DNA from 4 places in the Streptomyces sp. 5K101 genome. Region 4 is predicted to be linked to each of the others. Evidence: riboswitches for the same ligand, from Rfam matches in the RefSeq annotation. Region 4 holds a riboswitch; each other region holds the start of a gene.
The links. Region 4 has a riboswitch for cobalamin ahead of ACLB9X_RS16280 (ribonucleoside-diphosphate reductase subunit alpha). Riboswitches for the same ligand answer to the same signal wherever they lie in the genome.
Positions count from the first base shown of each region.

Region 1 (4,722 bases), on a different contig from region 4:
CCGTCCCACCGGCCGTCCCACCCGGAATCACTTCCCCGACGCCCCTGCCGACCCCGAGCGCGGTCCCGAGCCCGGCGCGGAGCACGACGCCGAGCTCCCGGCCGAGCATCAGCATGCCCGCGAACGGGTGAGCAGAGCGGCGTCGCCTCGCCCGATCGATCGGCGGACGAGCACGTCGGAGGATCCCGTCAACGCGTCGTTTCCCGATCCTGCGTGTCTCCTCGGCGCGTCTCTTCGATACTGGCTGTGGCGGCCATCAGCGGCGGCAGCAGGATCGAAGCGCAGGAACTCCCCCAGGAGGAACCGTTGAAAATGCTCATCAACGTCCCGGAGACCGTCGTCGCGGATGCGCTGCGCGGGATGGCCGCCGCGCATCCCGACCTCAATGTCGACGTGGACAACCGGGTGATCGTCCGGCGGGACGCACCGGTCGCCGGCAAGGTCGCGCTCGTCTCCGGGGGCGGGTCGGGACACGAGCCGCTGCACGGCGGGTTCGTCGGGCCGGGGATGCTGGACGGGGCCTGTCCGGGTGAGGTGTTCACCAGTCCGGTGCCGGACCAGATGGTGCGGGCCGCCGCCGCTGTCGAGAGCGGGGAGGGGGTGCTGTTCGTCGTCAAGAACTACACCGGCGACGTGCTCAACTTCCAGATGGCCGCGGAGCTGGCCGAGGACGAGGGCGTGCGGCTCGCCACCGTGCTGGTCGACGACGACGTCGCCGTGACGGACAGCCTGTACACGGCGGGCCGCCGCGGCACGGGTGCGACCCTGTTCGTGGAGAAGATCGCGGGCGCCGCGGCCGAGGAGGGCGCCCCGCTGGAGCGGGTCGAGTCCGTCGCCCGCCGGGTGAACGCGTCCTCCCGCAGTTTCGGCGTCGCGCTCAGCGCCTGCAGCACCCCCGCCAAGGGCGGTCCCACCTTCGATCTGCCGCCCGGCGAGCTGGAGTTGGGCGTCGGCATCCACGGCGAGCCGGGCCGGGAGCGGCGGGCGATGATGACCGCGCGGGAGATCGCGGACTTCGCCGTGGGAGCGGTCTTCGACGACCTGCGCCCGACCGGCCCGGTCATCGCCCTCGTCAACGGGATGGGCGGCACTCCCCTGCTGGAGCTGTACGGGTTCAACGCCGAGGTGCAGCGGGTACTCGCCGAGCGTGACGTGGCCGTCGCCCGCACGCTCGTCGGCAACTACGTGACCTCGCTCGACATGGCCGGCTGCTCGGTGACGCTGTGCCAGGTGGACGAGGAGATGCTGCGGTTGTGGGACGCGCCGGTGCAGACGCCCGCCCTGCGGTGGGGACGCTGAGCCCCGCCCGCCCTGCTCCCCCTCCCGATCGATCCGACCCGAGGAGTCCTCGTGCTCGACGCCGCATTCTTCCGCCGCTGGCTGGCGGCCGCCGCCGCGGCCGTGAACCGTGAGGCCGACCGTCTGACCGAGCTGGACGCCGCGATCGGCGACGCCGATCACGGCAGCAATCTCCAGCGCGGGTTCGCGGCGGTCGTCGCGGCCCTGGACAAGGAGCCGCCGGCCGCGCCTGGAGCCGTACTGGTGCTGGCGGGACGGCAGTTGATCTCGACGGTCGGCGGGGCCTCCGGACCGCTGTACGGGACACTGCTGCGGCGGGCCGGCAAGTCCCTCGGCGACGACGCCGAGGTGAGCGCGGGGCAGCTGGCCGAGGCGCTGCGGGCGGGCGTGGCGGCCGTGGCGCAGCTGGGCGGGGCGAAGGCGGGCGACAAGACGATGCTGGACGCCCTGGAGCCCGCGGTGGCGGCGCTCGGCAACAGCACGGACTCGTTCGCCGCGGCCCGCGAGGCGGCCGAGCAGGGGGCGCTGGCGACGGTGCCGTTGCAGGCGCGCAAGGGCCGGGCCAGCTATCTGGGTGAACGCAGCATCGGGCACCAGGACCCGGGGGCGACGTCGTCGGCGCTGCTCGTGGCCGCGCTCGCCGAGACGGCGGAGGCGGCCGGATGAGCGAGGCGGGCAAGCGGGTCGGGATCGTGCTGGTGTCGCACAGCGCGGACGTGGCGCGCTCGGTCGCCGCGCTCGCAGGCGGGCTCGCGGGCGGTGGGGAGCTCGCGCCGGTCGCCGCGGCGGGCGGCACGCCGGACGGCGGCCTCGGCACCAGTTCCGAGCTCATCGCGGCCGCGGCGGCGGAGGTGGACCGCGGCGCGGGCGTGGCCGTGCTGGTCGACCTGGGCAGCGCCGTGCTCACCGTGAAGGCCCTCCTCGCCGAGGGCGGCGAACTCCCCCGCGGCACCCGGCTCGTGGACGCCCCGTTCCTGGAGGGCGCGGTGGCCGCGGTGGTGACCGCCTCCGCCGGGGCCGACCTGGACGCGGTGGAGGCGGCGGCCTCGGAGGCGTACGGGTACCGCAAGGAGTGACGGGTGGGGCGCGTGCGGCCGGGTGTGGCGAACGGCTCACCCGGCCGCGGGCCGGTGCACCCGTGCGCGGCTTGTGATGTCGCTGGTCGGCGCACTACTGTCACGGAGCCTTGGTGTTCGGGAAACCGGTGCGGTACCGGTGCGGCCCTCGCCACTGTGATCGGGAAGTCCGGCTCCACCCCCGCAGGGGAAGTCACTGGGCCACCGCGGGAGACCGCGGTACCTGGGAAGGCGGAGTCACGGGCGGCATGACCCGTCAGCCAGGAGACCGGCCAGGGCGCGTTGTCCATCCACGAGGTGCTGGAGAGGGTCTCCCGACCATGCATATAGCCGAGGGGTATCTGCCCCCGTTGCACGCCGCCGCCTGGAGCGTCGCGGCCGCCCCGTTCGTCGTCCACGGTGTCCGCGCCCTGACCCGCGAGGTCAAGGACCACCCCGAGTCCACCCTGCTGCTCGGCGCCTCCGGTGCCTTCACGTTCGTGCTGTCCGCCCTGAAGATCCCGTCGGTGACGGGCAGCTGCTCGCACCCGACCGGCACCGGGCTGGGCGCGATTCTGTTCCGGCCGCCGGTCATGGCGGTGCTCGGCACGATCACCCTGCTGTTCCAGGCCCTGTTGCTGGCGCACGGCGGCCTCACCACGCTCGGCGCCAACGTGTTCTCCATGGCGGTCGTCGGTCCATGGGCCGGGTACGGGGTCTACCGGCTGCTGCGGCGGTCGGGCGTCCCGCTGATGGTCGCCGTGTTCTTCGGCGCGTTCGTCGCCGACCTGTCGACGTACTGCGTCACCAGCGTGCAGCTCGCGCTGGCCTTCCCCGACCCGAGCAGCGGAGTCGCGGGGGCGCTCGCCAAGTTCGGCGGCATCTTCGCGTTCACCCAGATCCCGCTCGCGGTGAGCGAGGGGCTGCTCACCGTGCTGGTGATGCGGCTGCTGAGCCAGTCCAGCAAGGGCGACCTGGCTCGTCTCGGCGTCCTGGTCCCGGGAGCGAAGAAGGAGGCCGTGGCCCGATGAGCCGTCACGCGAGGATCAACACGCTGCTGTTGCTGGCCGTCGCGGCGCTGGCCGTCCTGCCGCTCGTGCTGGGGCTCGGCGACCACAAGGAGGAGCCGTTCACCGGTGCCGACGGCGAGGCGGAGACGGCGATCACGGAACTGGAGCCGGACTACGAGCCGTGGTTCTCCCCGCTGTACGAGCCGCCGTCGGGCGAGATCGAGTCGGCTCTGTTCTCACTGCAGGCCGCGCTCGGCGCGGGGGTGCTGGCGTACTACTTCGGCCTGCGCAGAGGACGCAGGCAGGGTGAGGAGCGGGCGGCGGCGCGGTCCGGCGCCCGCCAGGAAGAGGGTGCCGACCAAGCGCCCGGAGCCGCGTCCGACGGCGGGGACGCCCCGGCCGCGAAGCTGCCGTAGCCGCCGATGCTGCCGATCGACGCGGCGGCGCACAGCAGTCGCTGGCGCCGCCGCCATCCCTGTGAGAAGGCCGTGCTCGGGCTGGGTCTGACGGTGACAGCCGTGTGCCTGCCGCCCTGGCCCGGCGCCGTTCTCGTGGCGGCCGCCTCCCTCGCCGTCCTGCTGGGCCCGGCCGGGGTCGGGCCCCGGCAGCTGTGGCGGGCCTTCCGCATCCCCCTCGGGTTCTGTGTCACCGGAGCGCTGCCGCTGCTGTTCGCCGTGGGCGGCGCCGCCGGGCCGGTGACGTTCGCGCCGGACGGTCCCGAACACGCCGCGGCGTTGCTGCTGCGGACCTCGGCGGCGTCGCTCGGTGTGCTGCTGTTCGCGTTCACCACGCCGGTGTCGGACGTCCTGCCCCGGCTGGTGCGGGCGGGCGTGCCCCCGGCGGTGGTGGACGTGGCGCTGGTGATGTACCGGATCAGTTTCCTGCTGCTGGACGCGCTGAGCCGGGTCCGTCAGGCGCAGGCGGCCCGTCTCGGCCACACGAGCCGGGCGGCGGCGTGGCGTTCGCTGGCGGGGCTGGGGGCGACCGCGTTCGTCCGTGCCTTCGACCGGGCCGGCCGGCTGCAGGCGGGGCTCGCCGGACGCGGTTACGACGGCACGCTGCGGGTCCTCGTGCCGCGTACGTCCGTTTCCCGCCCGTTCCTCGCCGCCGTGGCCGCGCTGCTGGCCGGCATCGTGCTGCTCACCGTCCTGCTGGAAAGGTTCGTCCTGTGATCGTTGAGCTCATCGACGCCGGATTCGCGTACGAGGACGGACCCGCCGTGCTGAGCGGGGTCGGCCTCGCGCTCCCGGAGGGCCGCTCCACAGCCCTGCTCGGGCGCAACGGCAGCGGAAAGACCACCCTGCTGCGGCTGTTGAGCGGCGGACTGCGCCCGGTGACGGGCCATGTCCGGCTGGACG
Region 1 is NZ_JBKFFO010000002.1:328,082-332,803, forward strand. It holds gene dhaK (dihydroxyacetone kinase subunit DhaK) at 307-1,299, shown strand; gene dhaL (dihydroxyacetone kinase subunit DhaL) at 1,351-1,965, shown strand; gene ACLB9X_RS04530 (PTS-dependent dihydroxyacetone kinase phosphotransferase subunit DhaM) at 1,962-2,375, shown strand; cobalamin riboswitch at 2,470-2,667, shown strand; gene ACLB9X_RS04535 (energy-coupling factor ABC transporter permease) at 2,696-3,385, shown strand; gene ACLB9X_RS04540 (energy-coupling factor ABC transporter substrate-binding protein) at 3,382-3,780, shown strand; gene cbiQ (cobalt ECF transporter T component CbiQ) at 3,787-4,536, shown strand; gene ACLB9X_RS04550 (energy-coupling factor ABC transporter ATP-binding protein) at 4,533-4,722, shown strand, end outside.
Region 1: it holds a riboswitch for cobalamin, as region 4 does, so the genes downstream of both, ACLB9X_RS04535 (energy-coupling factor ABC transporter permease) here and ACLB9X_RS16280 (ribonucleoside-diphosphate reductase subunit alpha) in region 4, are expected to answer to the same signal.

Region 2 (4,722 bases), on a different contig from region 4:
ACCTGGTGGCCGTCGAGGTCGACGGCCACGGTGTCGTCGGGCCCGAGCCGGTCGTAGGGAACCCCGCTCGGGGTGACGAGCACGAGGTCGCCGACCCGGACGGAGACGTTGCCGGACGTGCCGACCACGAGACCCTCCGCCGTGGTTCTGCGGGCCGTCGTGACGACGTCCTGCCAGGCCTGTTCGATCGTGTGCGTCTCCACGTGATCCGTCATGCGGAGATCCTGTCAGGCGCGCCCCTCTGGGCCGTGGGCGACGGAGGGTGTTCGAGTGGGTGCCCGGTGCTGTCAAAGGCCCCGAGAAGACCAAGCGGAATGATGCGTGCCTAGTCACGGACACCACAGAGCCCGTCTCTGTTCATCTTCCGTTCATCCAGGTTGCCTACGGTCGGCCAGTCAATGACGTCAAAAGATTGCCTGGGTAAATGGAACACATCACGCTGCTGCTCGCGATTGTGATCGTGACAGCTCTCGTGTTCGATTTCACGAACGGTTTCCACGACACCGCCAACGCGATGGCGACGACCATCTCGACCGGCGCCCTGAAGCCCAAGACCGCGGTGGCCATGTCCGCCGTTCTGAATCTCGTCGGTGCTTTCCTGTCCGTGGAGGTCGCGAAGACGATCTCCAGTGGCCTCGTCGACGAATCAGGCATCTCACCTGAAGTCATCTTCGCGGCGCTCGTCGGCGCCATCCTCTGGAACCTGCTGACCTGGCTCATCGGTCTGCCGTCCAGCTCCTCGCACGCCCTGATGGGCGGCCTCATCGGCGCCACCGTCGCGTCCGTCGGTTTCGACGCGGTCAACGGCGGCGTCGTCGTCACCAAGGTCCTGATCCCCGCGGTCGCCGCGCCGCTCGTGGCCGGTGTCGCCGCGTTCCTGGCCGCCCGGCTGACGTACAAGATCGGCCGGAACGCCGACGCGAAGGCCACCGCCAAGGGCTACCGCGCCGGCCAGATCGCCTCCGCCGGTCTTGTCTCGCTCGCGCACGGCACCAACGACGCGCAGAAGACGATGGGCATCATCACCCTGGCCCTGGTCGCCGGGAACGTCATCGCCCCCGGCTCCAACCCTCCCCTGTGGGTCATCGTCTCCGCCGGTGTGGCCATCGCCCTCGGCACCTACCTCGGCGGCTGGCGCATCATCCGCACCATGGGCAAGGGCCTGACCGACCTCCAGCCGCAGCAGGGCTTCGCCGCCCAGACCAGCGCGGCGAGCGTCATCCTCGCCTCCTCCAACCTCGGCTTCTCCCTGTCGACCACCCACTCGTGCTCCGGTGCGGTGATGGGCGCGGGTCTCGGCCGCAAGGGCGGCGTGGTCCGCTGGTCCACCGCGACCCGGATGTTCGTCGCCTGGGGTCTGACCCTCCCGGCCGCCGGTCTGGTCGCCGCGGGTTCGGAGTTCGTCACCAAGCAGGGTGACTGGGGCGTCCCGGCCGTCGCCGTCTTCCTCGTCGCGTCCTGCGCCGCGATCTGGTTCGTCTCCCGCCGTCAGGTCGTCGACCACACCAACGTCAACGACACCGAGGACGTGGAGCCCGCCGGCGTCGTCACCACCGCCGTCGCGGCCGTCACCCCGCCGCCCGCGGGCGAGCTCAAGACCACCATCCCGGCCCCGGCCGAGCCCGAGCCGGCCCGTCCGGCCACGGTGTAAGGAATCAACAGCATGAAGATCGACTGGGCAGCTCTCGGCTCCGTGTTCGGCGTGAGCCTCATCGCCACCGTCGCCCTGGTGGGCCTGTTCACCCTGGGCATCGTGGGCCTGACCAAGCACGAGGCGGCGGCCGCCGACGGCGGATCGGCCACCATGGCCCGCACCGGCGCCTACGCCTGCTTCGCCCTGTGCGCCGCGGCCGTGGCGTACGGCATCTACCTGATCGTCACCTGACTCCTTCGAGTCCTTCCGTCCGCCGACGACGGCGACCCGCCCGGAGCCGGGCCGGAGGCACCCCGCGTGCCTGCGGCCCGGCTCCGGCGTGCGTGGGGTGTGGGCCTTCGCACACTGTCCCGCCGCAGGTCAAGGGTGAGTTGACGGGCGTTCGCGGGGCGTGGTGGACTGCCGGGGCCATCTACGGCGGCAGAAGAGGAAGTCCGGTGCGAATCCGGCGCGGTCCCGCCACTGTCACCCGGGAGGATCACCCCGGGGAGCCAGGAACTCTCGCCGCCGGTCACGTCGAACCAGGGCGCGGACCCTGAGTGAGGACTCGTCGCATGCCCGGCTGCCGTTCAGCGCTGTCCGTCGGACCCCGCCTGCGGGATCACTGATCCCATGCGTGCCGACCGTGTATTCGTGTACGGCGCCACCGCGGGCCTGGTCGTCGACCGGCTCGTCGGCGACCCCCGCCGCGGGCACCCCGTCGCCGCCTTCGGGCGTGCCGCGGGCGCCGTCGAGCGGCTGCTGTGGCGCGACCACCGGGGCCTGGGCGCCCTGCACACCGCCGTCTGCGCCGGCGGCGCCGTCGCCGTGGGCGCGCTGGCGTCCCGTGCCGTGCGCCGCTCCCCCGCCGCGTCCGTCGCCCTGACCGCCGCCGCCACCTGGGCCGTGATCGGAGGCACCACGCTGGGCCGGGAGGCGCGCCTCGTCGGCGATGCGCTGGGCAGGGGGGACGTAGAAGCGGCCCGCACGCGGCTCCCCCACCTGTGCGGGCGCGACCCGCAGTCCCTGGACGAGCAGCAGATCGCCCGCGCCGTCGTCGAGTCGGTCGCCGAGAACACGTCGGACGCCGTCGTCGGCGCGCTGGTGTGGGGCGCTGTCGCGGGCGTTCCCGGACTGGTCGGCTTCCGAGCCGTGAACACGCTGGACGCGATGGTCGGCCACAAGTCGCCGCGCCACCGGCGCTACGGCTGGGCCTCGGCGCGCCTCGACGACGTGGCGGGCTGGCCCGGCGCACGGCTCACCGCGGCACTCGCCGCGGTCGCGGGCCCCGACCCGCGGGGCGCGGTCCGCGCCTGGCGGGCCGACGCGGCCAAGCACCCGAGCCCCAACGCGGGCCCGGTGGAGGCGTCGTTCGCCGGGGCGCTCGGCGTCCGGCTGGGCGGGACCCTGTCGTACGGGGGCCGCGTCGAGCACCGGCCGGTGCTCAACGGGGCCGGCCGGCCCGTGGAGTTCGGAGACATCGGGCGGGCCGTGCGGCTGTCGCGGCGGATCGGCGTGCTGACGCTCGCGACGTGCGCGGGGGCGCGACTGGCCTGGGGGGCCATGAGGGGGAGGCGTACATGAGCGGCGGCGGACTGCTGGTCGCGGGGACCACGTCGGACGCGGGCAAGAGCGTCGTCACCGCCGGGATCTGCCGGTGGCTGGTACGGCGCGGGGTGAAGGTCGCGCCCTTCAAGGGCCAGAACATGTCCCTGAACTCGTTCGTGACGCGCGAGGGCGCGGAGATCGGGCGGGCCCAGGCGATGCAGGCGCAGGCGGCCCGTGTGGAGCCGACCGCGTTGATGAACCCGGTGCTGCTCAAGCCCGGCGGCGACCGCTCCAGCCAGGTCGTCCTGATGGGCAGGCCCGTCGGCGAGATGAGCGCGAAGGGCTACCACGGGAACCGGCAGCGCGAGCTGTTCGAACCGGTCGTGGCGTGCCTGGAGGAACTGCGGGGCACGTATGACGCCGTGATCTGCGAGGGGGCGGGCAGTCCGGCCGAGATCAACCTGCGGCGCACGGACATCGTGAACTTGGGCATCGCACGGGCCGCGCGGCTGCCCGTCGTCGTGGTCGGGGACATCGACCGGGGCGGGGTGTTCGCGCAGTTCTTCGGGACGACGGCCCTGCTCGCGCCCGAGGACCAGGCACTGGTCGCCGGCTACCTGGTCAACAAGTTCCGGGGTGACGTGACGCTGCTGGAGCCCGGCCTCGACATGCTGCGCGGGCTCACCGGGCGGCGGACGTTCGGGGTCCTGCCGTACGCGCACGGGCTCGGGATCGACGAGGAGGACGGCCTGAGGGTGTCCCTGCGCGGCGCGGTCCGCGAGTCGGTCGTCGCTCCGCCGGTCGGCGAGGACGTGCTGCGGGTCGCGGTGTGCGCGGTGCCGCTGATGTCGAACTTCACCGACGTCGACGCGCTGGCCGCCGAACCGGGCGTCGTCGTCCGGTTCGTGGACCGGCCCGAGGAACTGTCCGACGCCGACCTGGTGGTCGTCCCCGGCACGCGCGGCACGGTGAAGGCGCTGGCGTGGCTGCGGGAACGCGGCCTGGCGCAGGCCCTGGTCCGGCGTGCCGCGGAAGGCAGGCCGGTGCTCGGCATCTGCGGCGGCTTCCAGGCGCTGGGCGAACGCATCGAGGACGACGTCGAGTCCAGGGCCGGCGAGGTCGAAGGGCTCGGGCTGCTGCCGGTGCGGGTGCGGTTCGCGCGGGAGAAGACCCTCGCGCGGCCCGTCGGCGAGGCGCTCGGCGAGCGGGTGGAGGGGTACGAGATCCACCACGGCGTCGCCGAGGTCCTCGGTGGTGAGGCGTTCCTGGACGGCTGCCGGGTTGGGTCCGTGTGGGGCACGCACTGGCACGGGTCGCTGGAGAGCGACGGCTTCCGCCGGGCGTTCCTGCGGGAGGTCGCCGCGCAGGCGGGCCGCCGGTTCGTGCCGGCGCCGGACACGAGCTTCGGGGCGCTGCGCGAGGAGCAGTTGGACCGGCTCGGGGATCTGATCGAGGAGCACGCGGACACGGATGCGCTGCTGCGGCTGATCGAACAGGGCGCGCCGGTGGGGCTGCCGTTCGTGCCGCCGGGTGCGCCGTGA
Region 2 is NZ_JBKFFO010000001.1:51,053-55,774, forward strand. It holds gene ACLB9X_RS00275 (class II aldolase/adducin family protein) at 1-215, opposite strand, end outside; gene ACLB9X_RS00280 (inorganic phosphate transporter) at 425-1,651, shown strand; gene ACLB9X_RS00285 (hypothetical protein) at 1,664-1,885, shown strand; cobalamin riboswitch at 2,041-2,175, shown strand; gene ACLB9X_RS00290 (cobalamin biosynthesis protein) at 2,267-3,217, shown strand; gene ACLB9X_RS00295 (cobyric acid synthase) at 3,214-4,722, shown strand.
Region 2: it holds a riboswitch for cobalamin, as region 4 does, so the genes downstream of both, ACLB9X_RS00290 (cobalamin biosynthesis protein) here and ACLB9X_RS16280 (ribonucleoside-diphosphate reductase subunit alpha) in region 4, are expected to answer to the same signal.

Region 3 (4,722 bases), on a different contig from region 4:
GGCGCATCGACCACAAGACGGCCGCTGGGCACACGAATGGTCGTCACCTCCTCGACGCTCCTCACAACGACGGGTGTTGTCGGATCGTCATACACCGCCCCCAGGTGAGCACCGGGCGTGAAAGCCGTCTCCAAGTACCAGGTGGCCTCAGGCCCGGCTGCCAACCGCTCGTCCCCGACCCACTTCATGTCTCACCCCTCCTCGCCGCCCGGCCGGGCGGTCAACCGAAACGTACGTGGGCCCGCTGACATCGGCACTTCGTGCATCGTCACGATCCGTGATCGCTCCCCAAGATCTGTGCCAGAACCCGGAACTCAGGCTCTGGCTCAACTCTTGTGGTGGGCCATCAGGCGAACGGCTGGGCCATGGCCTTTGCGTCGGAGTCGTGGACGAGTTCAGCAAGCTGGATCAGGAAGCCGTACGTCGCCAGACGCCCCTGGCTGCGAACGAAGTATCACCGGCTGGAGCACTTGAAGATCTCCCGGCGGCGCACTTTTCGGAGGCTGCGCTCGTATGCGTTCGCCGCCTGCAGGACAGCCGCTTCCGCCTCCTCCGTGGTGCCATCGAATTCCGTAACGGTCCGCGCATCACGGTCTGTCTCCGCGACACCGGAGACAGGTACGGCCAGCACTATCCATCGGGGCATCCCGCGATCAGTTCCTTCCCCCTTGGCGTCCCTTGTCGCGACGCGCGCGGGGTCAGTGTGGCAGGCGAGCAGCGCCGAACGGGACCGTCACCGCAGAAACCGTCACCACAGAAGTTGAGCCAGAGCCGGAACTCATGAACAAAACCACCCTCATGGTCGCTCGCCACCACCCCGCTCTCTAGGAGCGGCAACTGCGGGGCTGAGACAGTCCTCACAAAGCCATGTGCGGGATGGGTGTCGCTGACAGAATGACCGACGTCCAACGCGATGGTGAGCGAGGAAGCCGGTGTGATTCCGGCACGGTCCCGCCACTGTGACCGGTGACCGAACGCCGACGTACGCCACGGCCCCACAGGGCCGGAAGGCCGGCGGAAGGGACGACCCGGGAGTCAGGAGACTCACACCATCGCCGTCTCCATTGGTCCGGGGCGGATTTCCCCGGAGAGAGCACGGTGATCTCGCCATGTCCGCTGTCACCCCCGCACTGGGCTCCCGCACGGAGGGCGCCCGCCCGTCGGCACCCTCAAGAGCCTTCCCCCTCCCAACCTCGGCCGACTGGCCCGCCTACACGCTTGCAGCTGTAGGCGCCACGGCGCTCTGGGCGGCGTGCCTCTGGGCGTCCGCTCACGTCCGGGCCGACGCGGCTCTCCATACCGCGGCCTTGTTCGGCCACATGGTCTCGCTCGTGGTCGGTTTCGGCGCTGTCTTGGTGATCGACTACTTCGGCCTGCTCTGGCTCACCGGAAAACACACACTCGGCGACGTACTGCGGCTGACGAACAGTCTGCACGCCCCCGTGTGGGTCGGCATGGCGGGCCTCGTACTTACCGGTCTCTTCCTGAACCCTGACCTGAGCTCCACCCTGACCCGCCTGAAAGTTGCCGCGGTGCTGGTGATCGCCCTCAACGGCATATGCGCGACGGCACTCCAGCGATACCTCACGCGCCTTGCCCAGGAAGTCCCCTCGCAACCGGTGCTGCTCCGTGGTGCCGCAGTGGCAGCAGTGTCGCAGGCCGGCTGGTGGCTCGCGGTCGTGGTCGGCTTCCTCAACAGCCGGGACTGAGACAAGCTGGACTGGATCGGCCCGTCCGACGCCTGAAAGCCTGGGGCTGTCCACGGACGCGCATCCGGTCCTCGTCTGTGAGCAGGCGGCCGATGGCGGCAGTCAGGTCTTGATGTTCGCTGCGGACGGCGTGGTGGAAGGCGGTCGCCAGTTCGACGAACCGGTGGAGGAAGGGGAGTCCGGCGGCCTCGATGTCTCTGACTTCGTCGGCGGCCCGGACGGGGTCGGCGAAGGAGACGGCGAGGGCGAGGCGGACCTGCATCATGGCGCGCTCGCCGGAGGATCAACGGCCTCTGGGCCCTTCTGCGTGACGGACGGCCATACAGCCCGCTACCGCCCGTCACGTTGGCCGCTTGACCACTCAACTAGGAATCGTCGCCCCACCTGCGGCAGTGCTCGTAGGCGAGAGCTGCGGCCGTGTCGGGGTCGAGGGCGTCGAACTCCTCTCCCCAGCGGGTGAAGTCGTCTTCGCTGGTGGCAAGCAGCTGAATCCGGTCGGCGACCGGGCCGGGCAGGACGGCGACGATGAGCAGCTCGGTGCAGTCGACGTCCAGGGTCAGGCCGATGACGGTGAACGTCTTGGTGGCTGCTGCGGTCATGCGATCAGCTCGAACGTCGCGCTCTCGATGGCTCGGGTTCGCAGGTCTCCCTCGAACGCCGCGGCGACGCAGGCGCCGTTGTCGCCGCCCCAGAGCGTTTCGGGACTCTCGCCACCCTCGCCCTCGGCACGGTGCGGGAAGTGCTCCAGAACGGCCCCTGCCGCGTTCTGCTTGGCCTCGTCGAGGGTTTCTTCCTCAGCGACGACCGCTGCGCTCGTGGAGCGCGTCTTCGACTTTCTTCGCGGTCCTGCCTGGCCCTGCTGGGGGTTATAGCCCAGAGTCCCTACCCTGGTCAGGGCGCAGGGACCCGGATTGACAGGCTGCTTCTGCACATGTGAGGTTCCTGAGATGACCGGGATCGATCTTGTACACAGCCTCTCCGAGATCAGCGAGAGCGAGCTGGCCCCACTAACGGAGGGCCGCTCCTTCTACGTCAGCGGGCCGTGGCTGCGGGCATACGAAACTCTGCGAGCGCCGGACATGGCATATGTCACGCACAGGGACGGCGTGGGGCGGCTCGATGGGCTTCTTCCCCTCTACCGGCAGCGGCCTGGCATCCTGGCGCCGTACGACGCCTTTGGTGCCTATCTGCGCGGCATTGGGGGCTTCGCCGAGAAAGACTGGTCGCCGAGCCTGGTCCTCGGGCAGAGCGCTGCCTACTGCAACGAGTTCCTGACCGTGGCGGGTACCGAACCGGAAGCCGAGTCCCAGATCATCGCGGATCTACTGCGGGCCGCCGAAGAGCAGCGCAAGCGATGGGGGCTGTCGGCCACGTCGGCTCTCTATCTGAATCGCGAGGGCGCTCGTCAGCTGGCCGCAGTGACCGGAACGCCGCGGCCGTTCATCTGCGACGTCGAATGTGAAATCGACATCGAGTGGGATTCCTGGGACGGATATATTCGATATCTGCACTCTCTCGGCAGGAAGCGGTCCGCCTCAGCCCGTCGCGAGACGGAAGAATTTCAGGCGGCTGGCTATACAGTCTCCGCAGCCCGACTCGGTGAGCTACTGGCAGAGTCAAATCGGCTTTTCACCAAGCTTCAGGAGAAATACGGCGACCGTACGAGCATGGCGGATCGAGCGCACTATCTGAAGATCCTGGCGACCGAGGCCGATAGCTACAGCCGACTCTTCGTGCTTCGCAGAGACGAGGAGATCCTGGGCATCTCGCTGGCGTTCCTTTGGGGCGACGCGGTGTATATGCGCCAGCTCGGGCTGGACTACGAGAGGCTGGCGGGGGCAGCGGAGTACTTCAACCTGACGATCTATGAACCGGTTCGCTTCGCTATTGACCACGGCTACCGACGGGTCCACCTCGGGCGCGCTTCGTACGACGCCAAGATGTTCCGGGGAGCCAAGGCCCGCCCATTGGTGGGCGCCTGCTGGTCGGCGACCGCCGAACCGCCGTCGGCCCAGAACTCCTTCGCCGCGTGGAACCAGCGGCGCGCCGAGGCTGCCGAGTCGGGTGACCGGCAGATGGTCATGGCGACCTTCGGGGCGCACTGACCTGTGTCACAGCGGAATCGATCGGCAAAGCTTCCTCACGGATTGGTAAAGTCTCCTCAAAGAGATGTCCCGTCAGCGAGCGGGGCATCCCTGTGACGGAGGGGATCACAGGCACGTAACGGGCAGAGCCCTTTGCCTTGATTGCCCCATAGGGCGCCGCACTCAAACCCCAGTATGCAACGAATTACTCAAGCGTCAGCGATTGAGTCGATTGCCCGAATTGGGCGACTGTTGACGGCTTCCTCGTCGAACGGTGTTCTCCATGATCGTGATAGCTTCATGATCATGGAGAACACCGAGATAGACGCCATTTCCCTCGAATCTGGATTCCCTTCGACTGTGCGCTATACGGCGGCCCGCGAAAACCCCGCCAAAGCCCTGGTCGGCCTGGACGAGGCGCAGCGCAATGCGGTGAAAACCCTCCTCGAAGAAACCGGCGCAGTACTCTTCCGCGGCTTCAATGTGCTGACCATCGATGAATTCGAAGAGGTTGCCGAAGCTCTCCTTGGCGAGCTGGCCGCCTACAAGGGCGGCGACGCCCCTCGCAAGGCCGAGCGAGGCCTCGTCTACAACGCTTCAGGGCCCGACAGGACGCGCGCTGTGCGGGCCCACAACGAGCTGTCCTACGCCCCCTGGCACCCCGGCACCCTGCTCTTCGGCTGCAGCGTTGTAGCAGCCGAGGGCGGCGCCACCACCGTCTTCGACGGCAGCCGCGTCTACTCGATGCTGCCGCCCGCAGTCCGCGACGACTTCACCGAGCGCGGCGTCACCTACATCCAGCACCTTCCGCACGCGGCTGGCGATCCGAGCGGTATCAAGTCGTGGCCCGAAACCTTCGAAACCGAGGACCGGGACCACGTCATCGAGCATTGCCAAGAGCAGTACACCTCGGCCAAGTGGACCCCGAT
Region 3 is NZ_JBKFFO010000032.1:8,832-13,553, reverse strand. It holds gene ACLB9X_RS32250 (DUF4241 domain-containing protein) at 1-188, opposite strand, end outside; cobalamin riboswitch at 885-1,067, shown strand; gene ACLB9X_RS32245 (hypothetical protein) at 1,320-1,709, shown strand; gene ACLB9X_RS32240 (hypothetical protein) at 1,693-1,974, opposite strand; gene ACLB9X_RS32235 (hypothetical protein) at 2,075-2,308, opposite strand; gene ACLB9X_RS32230 (hypothetical protein) at 2,305-2,640, opposite strand; gene ACLB9X_RS32225 (GNAT family N-acetyltransferase) at 2,657-3,814, shown strand; gene ACLB9X_RS32220 (TauD/TfdA family dioxygenase) at 4,100-4,722, shown strand, end outside.
Region 3: it holds a riboswitch for cobalamin, as region 4 does, so the genes downstream of both, ACLB9X_RS32245 (hypothetical protein) here and ACLB9X_RS16280 (ribonucleoside-diphosphate reductase subunit alpha) in region 4, are expected to answer to the same signal.

Region 4 (4,722 bases):
CCAGCGCGCCCGCAAGGGGGGTGCCTCCCGATGAAGGACGGCGTGAACGGCGTCGCACTCGGCGTCTTCATCTTCTTCTTCCTGGCCGTGACGGTCATGGGCTTCCTCGCCTCGCGCTGGCGGAAGGCCGACAACGAAAACACCCTCGACGAGTGGGGCCTCGGCGGCAGATCCTTCGGCACGTGGGTGACCTGGTTCCTGCTCGGCGGCGACCTCTACACCGCGTACACCTTCGTCGCCGTCCCGGCGGCCATCTACGCGGCGGGCGCGGCCGGCTTCTTCGCGGTGCCGTACACGATCCTCGTCTACCCGCTGATCTTCACCTTCCTGCCCCGCCTGTGGTCCGTGTCGCACAAGCACGGGTACGTGACGACCTCGGACTTCGTCCGCGGGCGCTTCGGCTCCAAGGGTCTGTCCCTGGCGGTCGCGTTCACCGGTCTTCTCGCCACGATGCCGTACATCGCGCTCCAGTTGGTCGGCATCCAGGCCGTGCTCGACGTCATGGGCGTCGGCGGCGGCGAGAACACCAACTGGTTCATCAAGGACCTGCCGCTGCTGATCGCCTTCGGTGTGCTCGCGGCCTACACGTACTCCTCCGGACTGCGCGCGCCGGCGCTGATCGCCTTCGTCAAGGACACGCTGATCTACCTCGTCATCGCGGTGGCGATCATCTACATCCCGATCAAGCTCGGCGGCTTCGACGCGATCTTCTCCGCCGCAGGCGAGAAGTTCTCGCAGATCAACCCGGCCACGGACAAGCCCGTCGGCGCCCTGGTGCCCGGCGAGATGGGCCACTGGGGCTACGCCACCCTGGCACTGGGCTCGGCGCTCGCGCTCTTCATGTACCCGCACTCCATCACGGCGACGCTGTCCTCGCGCAGCCGTGAGGTGATCCGCCGCAACACCACGATCCTGCCGTTGTACTCGCTGATGCTGGGCATGCTGGCCCTGCTCGGCTTCATGGCCATCGCGGCGGGCGTGAAGGTCGCCAACGGTCAGCTGGCCATCCCGCAGCTGTTCGAGAACATGTTCCCGGACTGGTTCGCGGGCGTCGCCTTCGCCGCGATCGGCATCGGCGCGCTGGTCCCCGCGGCCATCATGTCCATCGCCGCGGCCAACCTGTTCACCCGGAACATCTACAAGGACTTCCTCAAGCCCGACGCGACCCCGGAGCAGGAGACCAAGGTCTCCAAGCTGGTCTCGCTGCTGGTGAAGGTCGGCGCCCTGGTCTTCGTCCTCACCATGGACAAGACCGTGGCGATCAACTTCCAGCTGCTGGGCGGCATCTGGATCCTGCAGACGTTCCCGGCCCTGGTGGGCGGCCTGTTCACCCGCTGGTTCCACCGCTGGGCGCTCATCGCCGGCTGGGCGGTCGGCATGCTCTACGGCACGGTCGCCGCGTACGGCGTGGCGAGCCCGACGCAGAAGCACTTCGGCGGTTCGTCGGCCGAGATCCCCGGCATCGGCGAGATCGGCTACATCGGCCTCACCGCGTTCGTGCTGAACGTCGTCGTCACCGTGGTGCTCACCTTCGTCCTGAAGGCGGCCAAGGCCCCCGACGGCGTCGACGAGACGAGCCCGTCCGACTACACGGCGGACGCGGGCGACCCGGGCGTCACGGTGGAACTCCCGCCGGCCACGGCGGGTGCGCCCGGCGGACACTGACGGATCGCGTACGCAAGGGCCGTCGCATTCCCCTCGAGGGAAATGCGACGGCCCTTCGTCGTGCCCTGGTGCACACTGCCGGGCATGGACATCACCATCAGGCGGATCGAACCCGAGGAGTACGGGGCGCTGGGCGAGCTGACCGCACAGGCGTATCTGCGCGGCGGAATGCTCGACTTCGGCGAGGCGGACCCGTATCTGGACGTGCTGCGGGACGTCGCGGGACGCGCCGCGCACACGGAGGTGACGGAGGTGTACGTCGCCGTGGACGGGCGGGGCACCGTCCTCGGCGGGGTGGCCCTCGTTCCCGCCGGCGGCCCGTTACGCCGACCTCGCGGGTCCGGGCGAGGCCGAATTCCGGACGCTGGCCGTGGCCGAGGGGGCCCGTGGGCGCGGGGTGGGCGAGGCGCTGGTGCGGACCTGCATCGACCGGGCCCGGGCGGTGCCCGGGTGCGTGCGCGTGGTGCTCTCGACGCAGTCGATGATGCACGCGGCACACCGGATATATGTCCGGCTGGGCTTCGTACGCACCTCCGCGCGGGACTGGGCGCCGGTCGAGAACGTTCCCCTGTGGACGTACGCCCTGGAGCTCTGAGCCCGCAAGACACAACATGTGGGGGCATGCGCAGCACCCCGCCCCCACATGTATGCTCATCTGGCTGTCGCCGCAGGGGAATCCGGTGCGAATCCGGAACTGTCCCGCAACGGTGTGATCCGGTGCGCTGTGCCGTACCCGACAAGTCCGAGCACCTGCCGACGGTGCATCCGGCTCGACCGATCCGGGTGCCGAGACGTCCGGGCCTCGCGGTTGGGCCGGTGGACGCCAGGCATCGTGCTGCCCCTACGCGGGCCTGCCCTGCATGGCCCCGCCTTCCCCGCTGACGGCCCAGAGCCGAGCGAGGGAGAGCACCACATGACCATCGCGCCAGCCGATCCGGCCTCACAGACGGAGAGCGACGGCCCCGGGACCGCACTGCTGCGGACCCTGACCGACCTGACGGCCGATCTGCCCGACGCCGACCCCGGCCGGGTCGCCGCCGCCGCGCTGCGCGGGCGGCACGCCGGATCCGACGCGGCCGAGCTGCGCTCCCTCGCCACCGACGCCGCCGCCGGTCTGATCTCCGAGGACCCAACCTACTCCCGGCTCGCCGCCCGGCTCCTGAGCCGCACGATCGCGGACGAGGCCGCCGGCCAGGGCGCGCTGTCGTTCTCCGCCTCCGTCGCGGTCGGGCACCGCGAGGGTCTGATCGCCGACCGCACGGCCGCGTTCGTGGCGCTGCACGCGGCCCGGCTTGACGCGCTCGTCGATCCGGCCGCCGACGACCGCTTCGGCTATTTCGGTCTGCGCACGCTCTACAGCCGGTACCTGCTGCGGCACCCCATCAGCCGTCAGGTGGTCGAGACGCCGCAGCACTTCATGCTGCGCGTGGCCTGCGGCCTCGCCGGGAACGACGGCCTGCGTTCGGTGGACGAGGTCGCCGACCTGTTCGGCCTGATGAGCCGGCTCGAGTACCTCCCGTCCTCCCCCACGCTCTTCAACTCCGGCACCCGCCACCCCCAGATGTCGTCCTGCTACCTACTGGACTCGCCCCTCGACGAGCTCGACTCGATCTACGACCGCTACCACCAGGTCGCGCGCCTGTCCAAGCACGCGGGCGGCATCGGGCTCTCGTACTCGCGCATCCGCGCCCGCGGTTCGCTGATCCGCGGCACCAACGGGCACTCGAACGGCATCGTCCCGTTCCTGAAGACGCTCGACGCCTCGGTCGCCGCCGTGAACCAGGGCGGCCGGCGCAAGGGCGCCGCCGCGATCTACCTGGAGACATGGCACGCGGACATCGAGGAGTTCCTGGAGCTGCGCGACAACACCGGTGAGGACGCCCGGCGTACGCACAACCTCAACCTCGCGCACTGGATCCCCGACGAGTTCATGCGGCGCGTCGAGGCCGACGCGGACTGGTCGCTGTTCTCGCCGGCCGACGTGCCCGAGCTGGTCGACCTGTGGGGCGAGGACTTCGACGCCGCCTACCGCCGGGCCGAGGCCGCCGGCCTGGCCCGCAGGACCATCCCGGCGCGCGACCTGTACGGCCGCATGATGCGCACGCTCGCGCAGACCGGCAACGGCTGGATGACCTTCAAGGACGCCGCCAACCGCACCGCGAACCAGACCGCCGAGCCCGGCCACACGGTCCACTCCTCCAACCTGTGCACCGAGATCCTGGAGGTCACCGACGACGGCGAGACGGCCGTGTGCAACCTCGGCTCGGTGAACCTGGGGGCCTTCGTCGAGCAGGGAGCCGACGGCGGAGCGATCGCCTGGGAGCGGCTGGACGCCACCGTCCGTACCGCGGTCACCTTCCTCGACCGGGTCGTCGACATCAACTTCTACCCGACCGAGCAGTCCGGCCGCTCCAACGCCAAGTGGCGGCCCGTGGGCCTGGGCGCGATGGGCCTCCAGGACGTCTTCTTCAAGCTGCGGCTGCCCTTCGACTCGCCCGAGGCGCGGGCGCTGTCCACCCGCATCGCCGAGCGCATCATGCTCGCCGCGTACGAGGCGTCCTGCGACCTCGCCGAGCGCAACGGCCCGCTGCCCGCCTGGGACAAGACCCGGACCGCTCGCGGTGTGCTGCACCCGGACCACTACGGCACCGCCGTGGCGCTGAACTGGCCCGAGCGCTGGGCCGCCCTGCGCGAGCGGATCGCCGCCGTCGGCATGCGCAACTCGCTGCTCCTCGCCATCGCGCCGACGGCGACGATCGCCTCGATCGCCGGCGTCTACGAGTGCATCGAGCCGCAGGTCTCCAACCTCTTCAAGCGCGAGACGCTGTCGGGCGAGTTCCTCCAGGTCAACTCCTACCTGGTGGACGACCTGAAGAAGCTCGGCGTGTGGGACGCGCAGACCCGCGAGGCGCTGCGCGAGTCCAGCGGCTCGGTGCAGGGCTTCACCTGGATCCCGGCCGAGGTGCGCGAGCTGTACCGCACGGCGTGGGAGATCCCGCAGCGCGGCCTGATCGACATGGCGGCGGCCCGTACGCCGTTCCTCGACCAGTCGCAGTC
Region 4 is NZ_JBKFFO010000007.1:218,038-222,759, forward strand. It holds gene ACLB9X_RS16265 (DUF3311 domain-containing protein) at 1-34, shown strand, start outside; gene mctP (monocarboxylate uptake permease MctP) at 31-1,665, shown strand; partial or broken gene ACLB9X_RS16275 (GNAT family N-acetyltransferase) at 1,750-2,260, shown strand; cobalamin riboswitch at 2,305-2,438, shown strand; gene ACLB9X_RS16280 (ribonucleoside-diphosphate reductase subunit alpha) at 2,579-4,722, shown strand, end outside.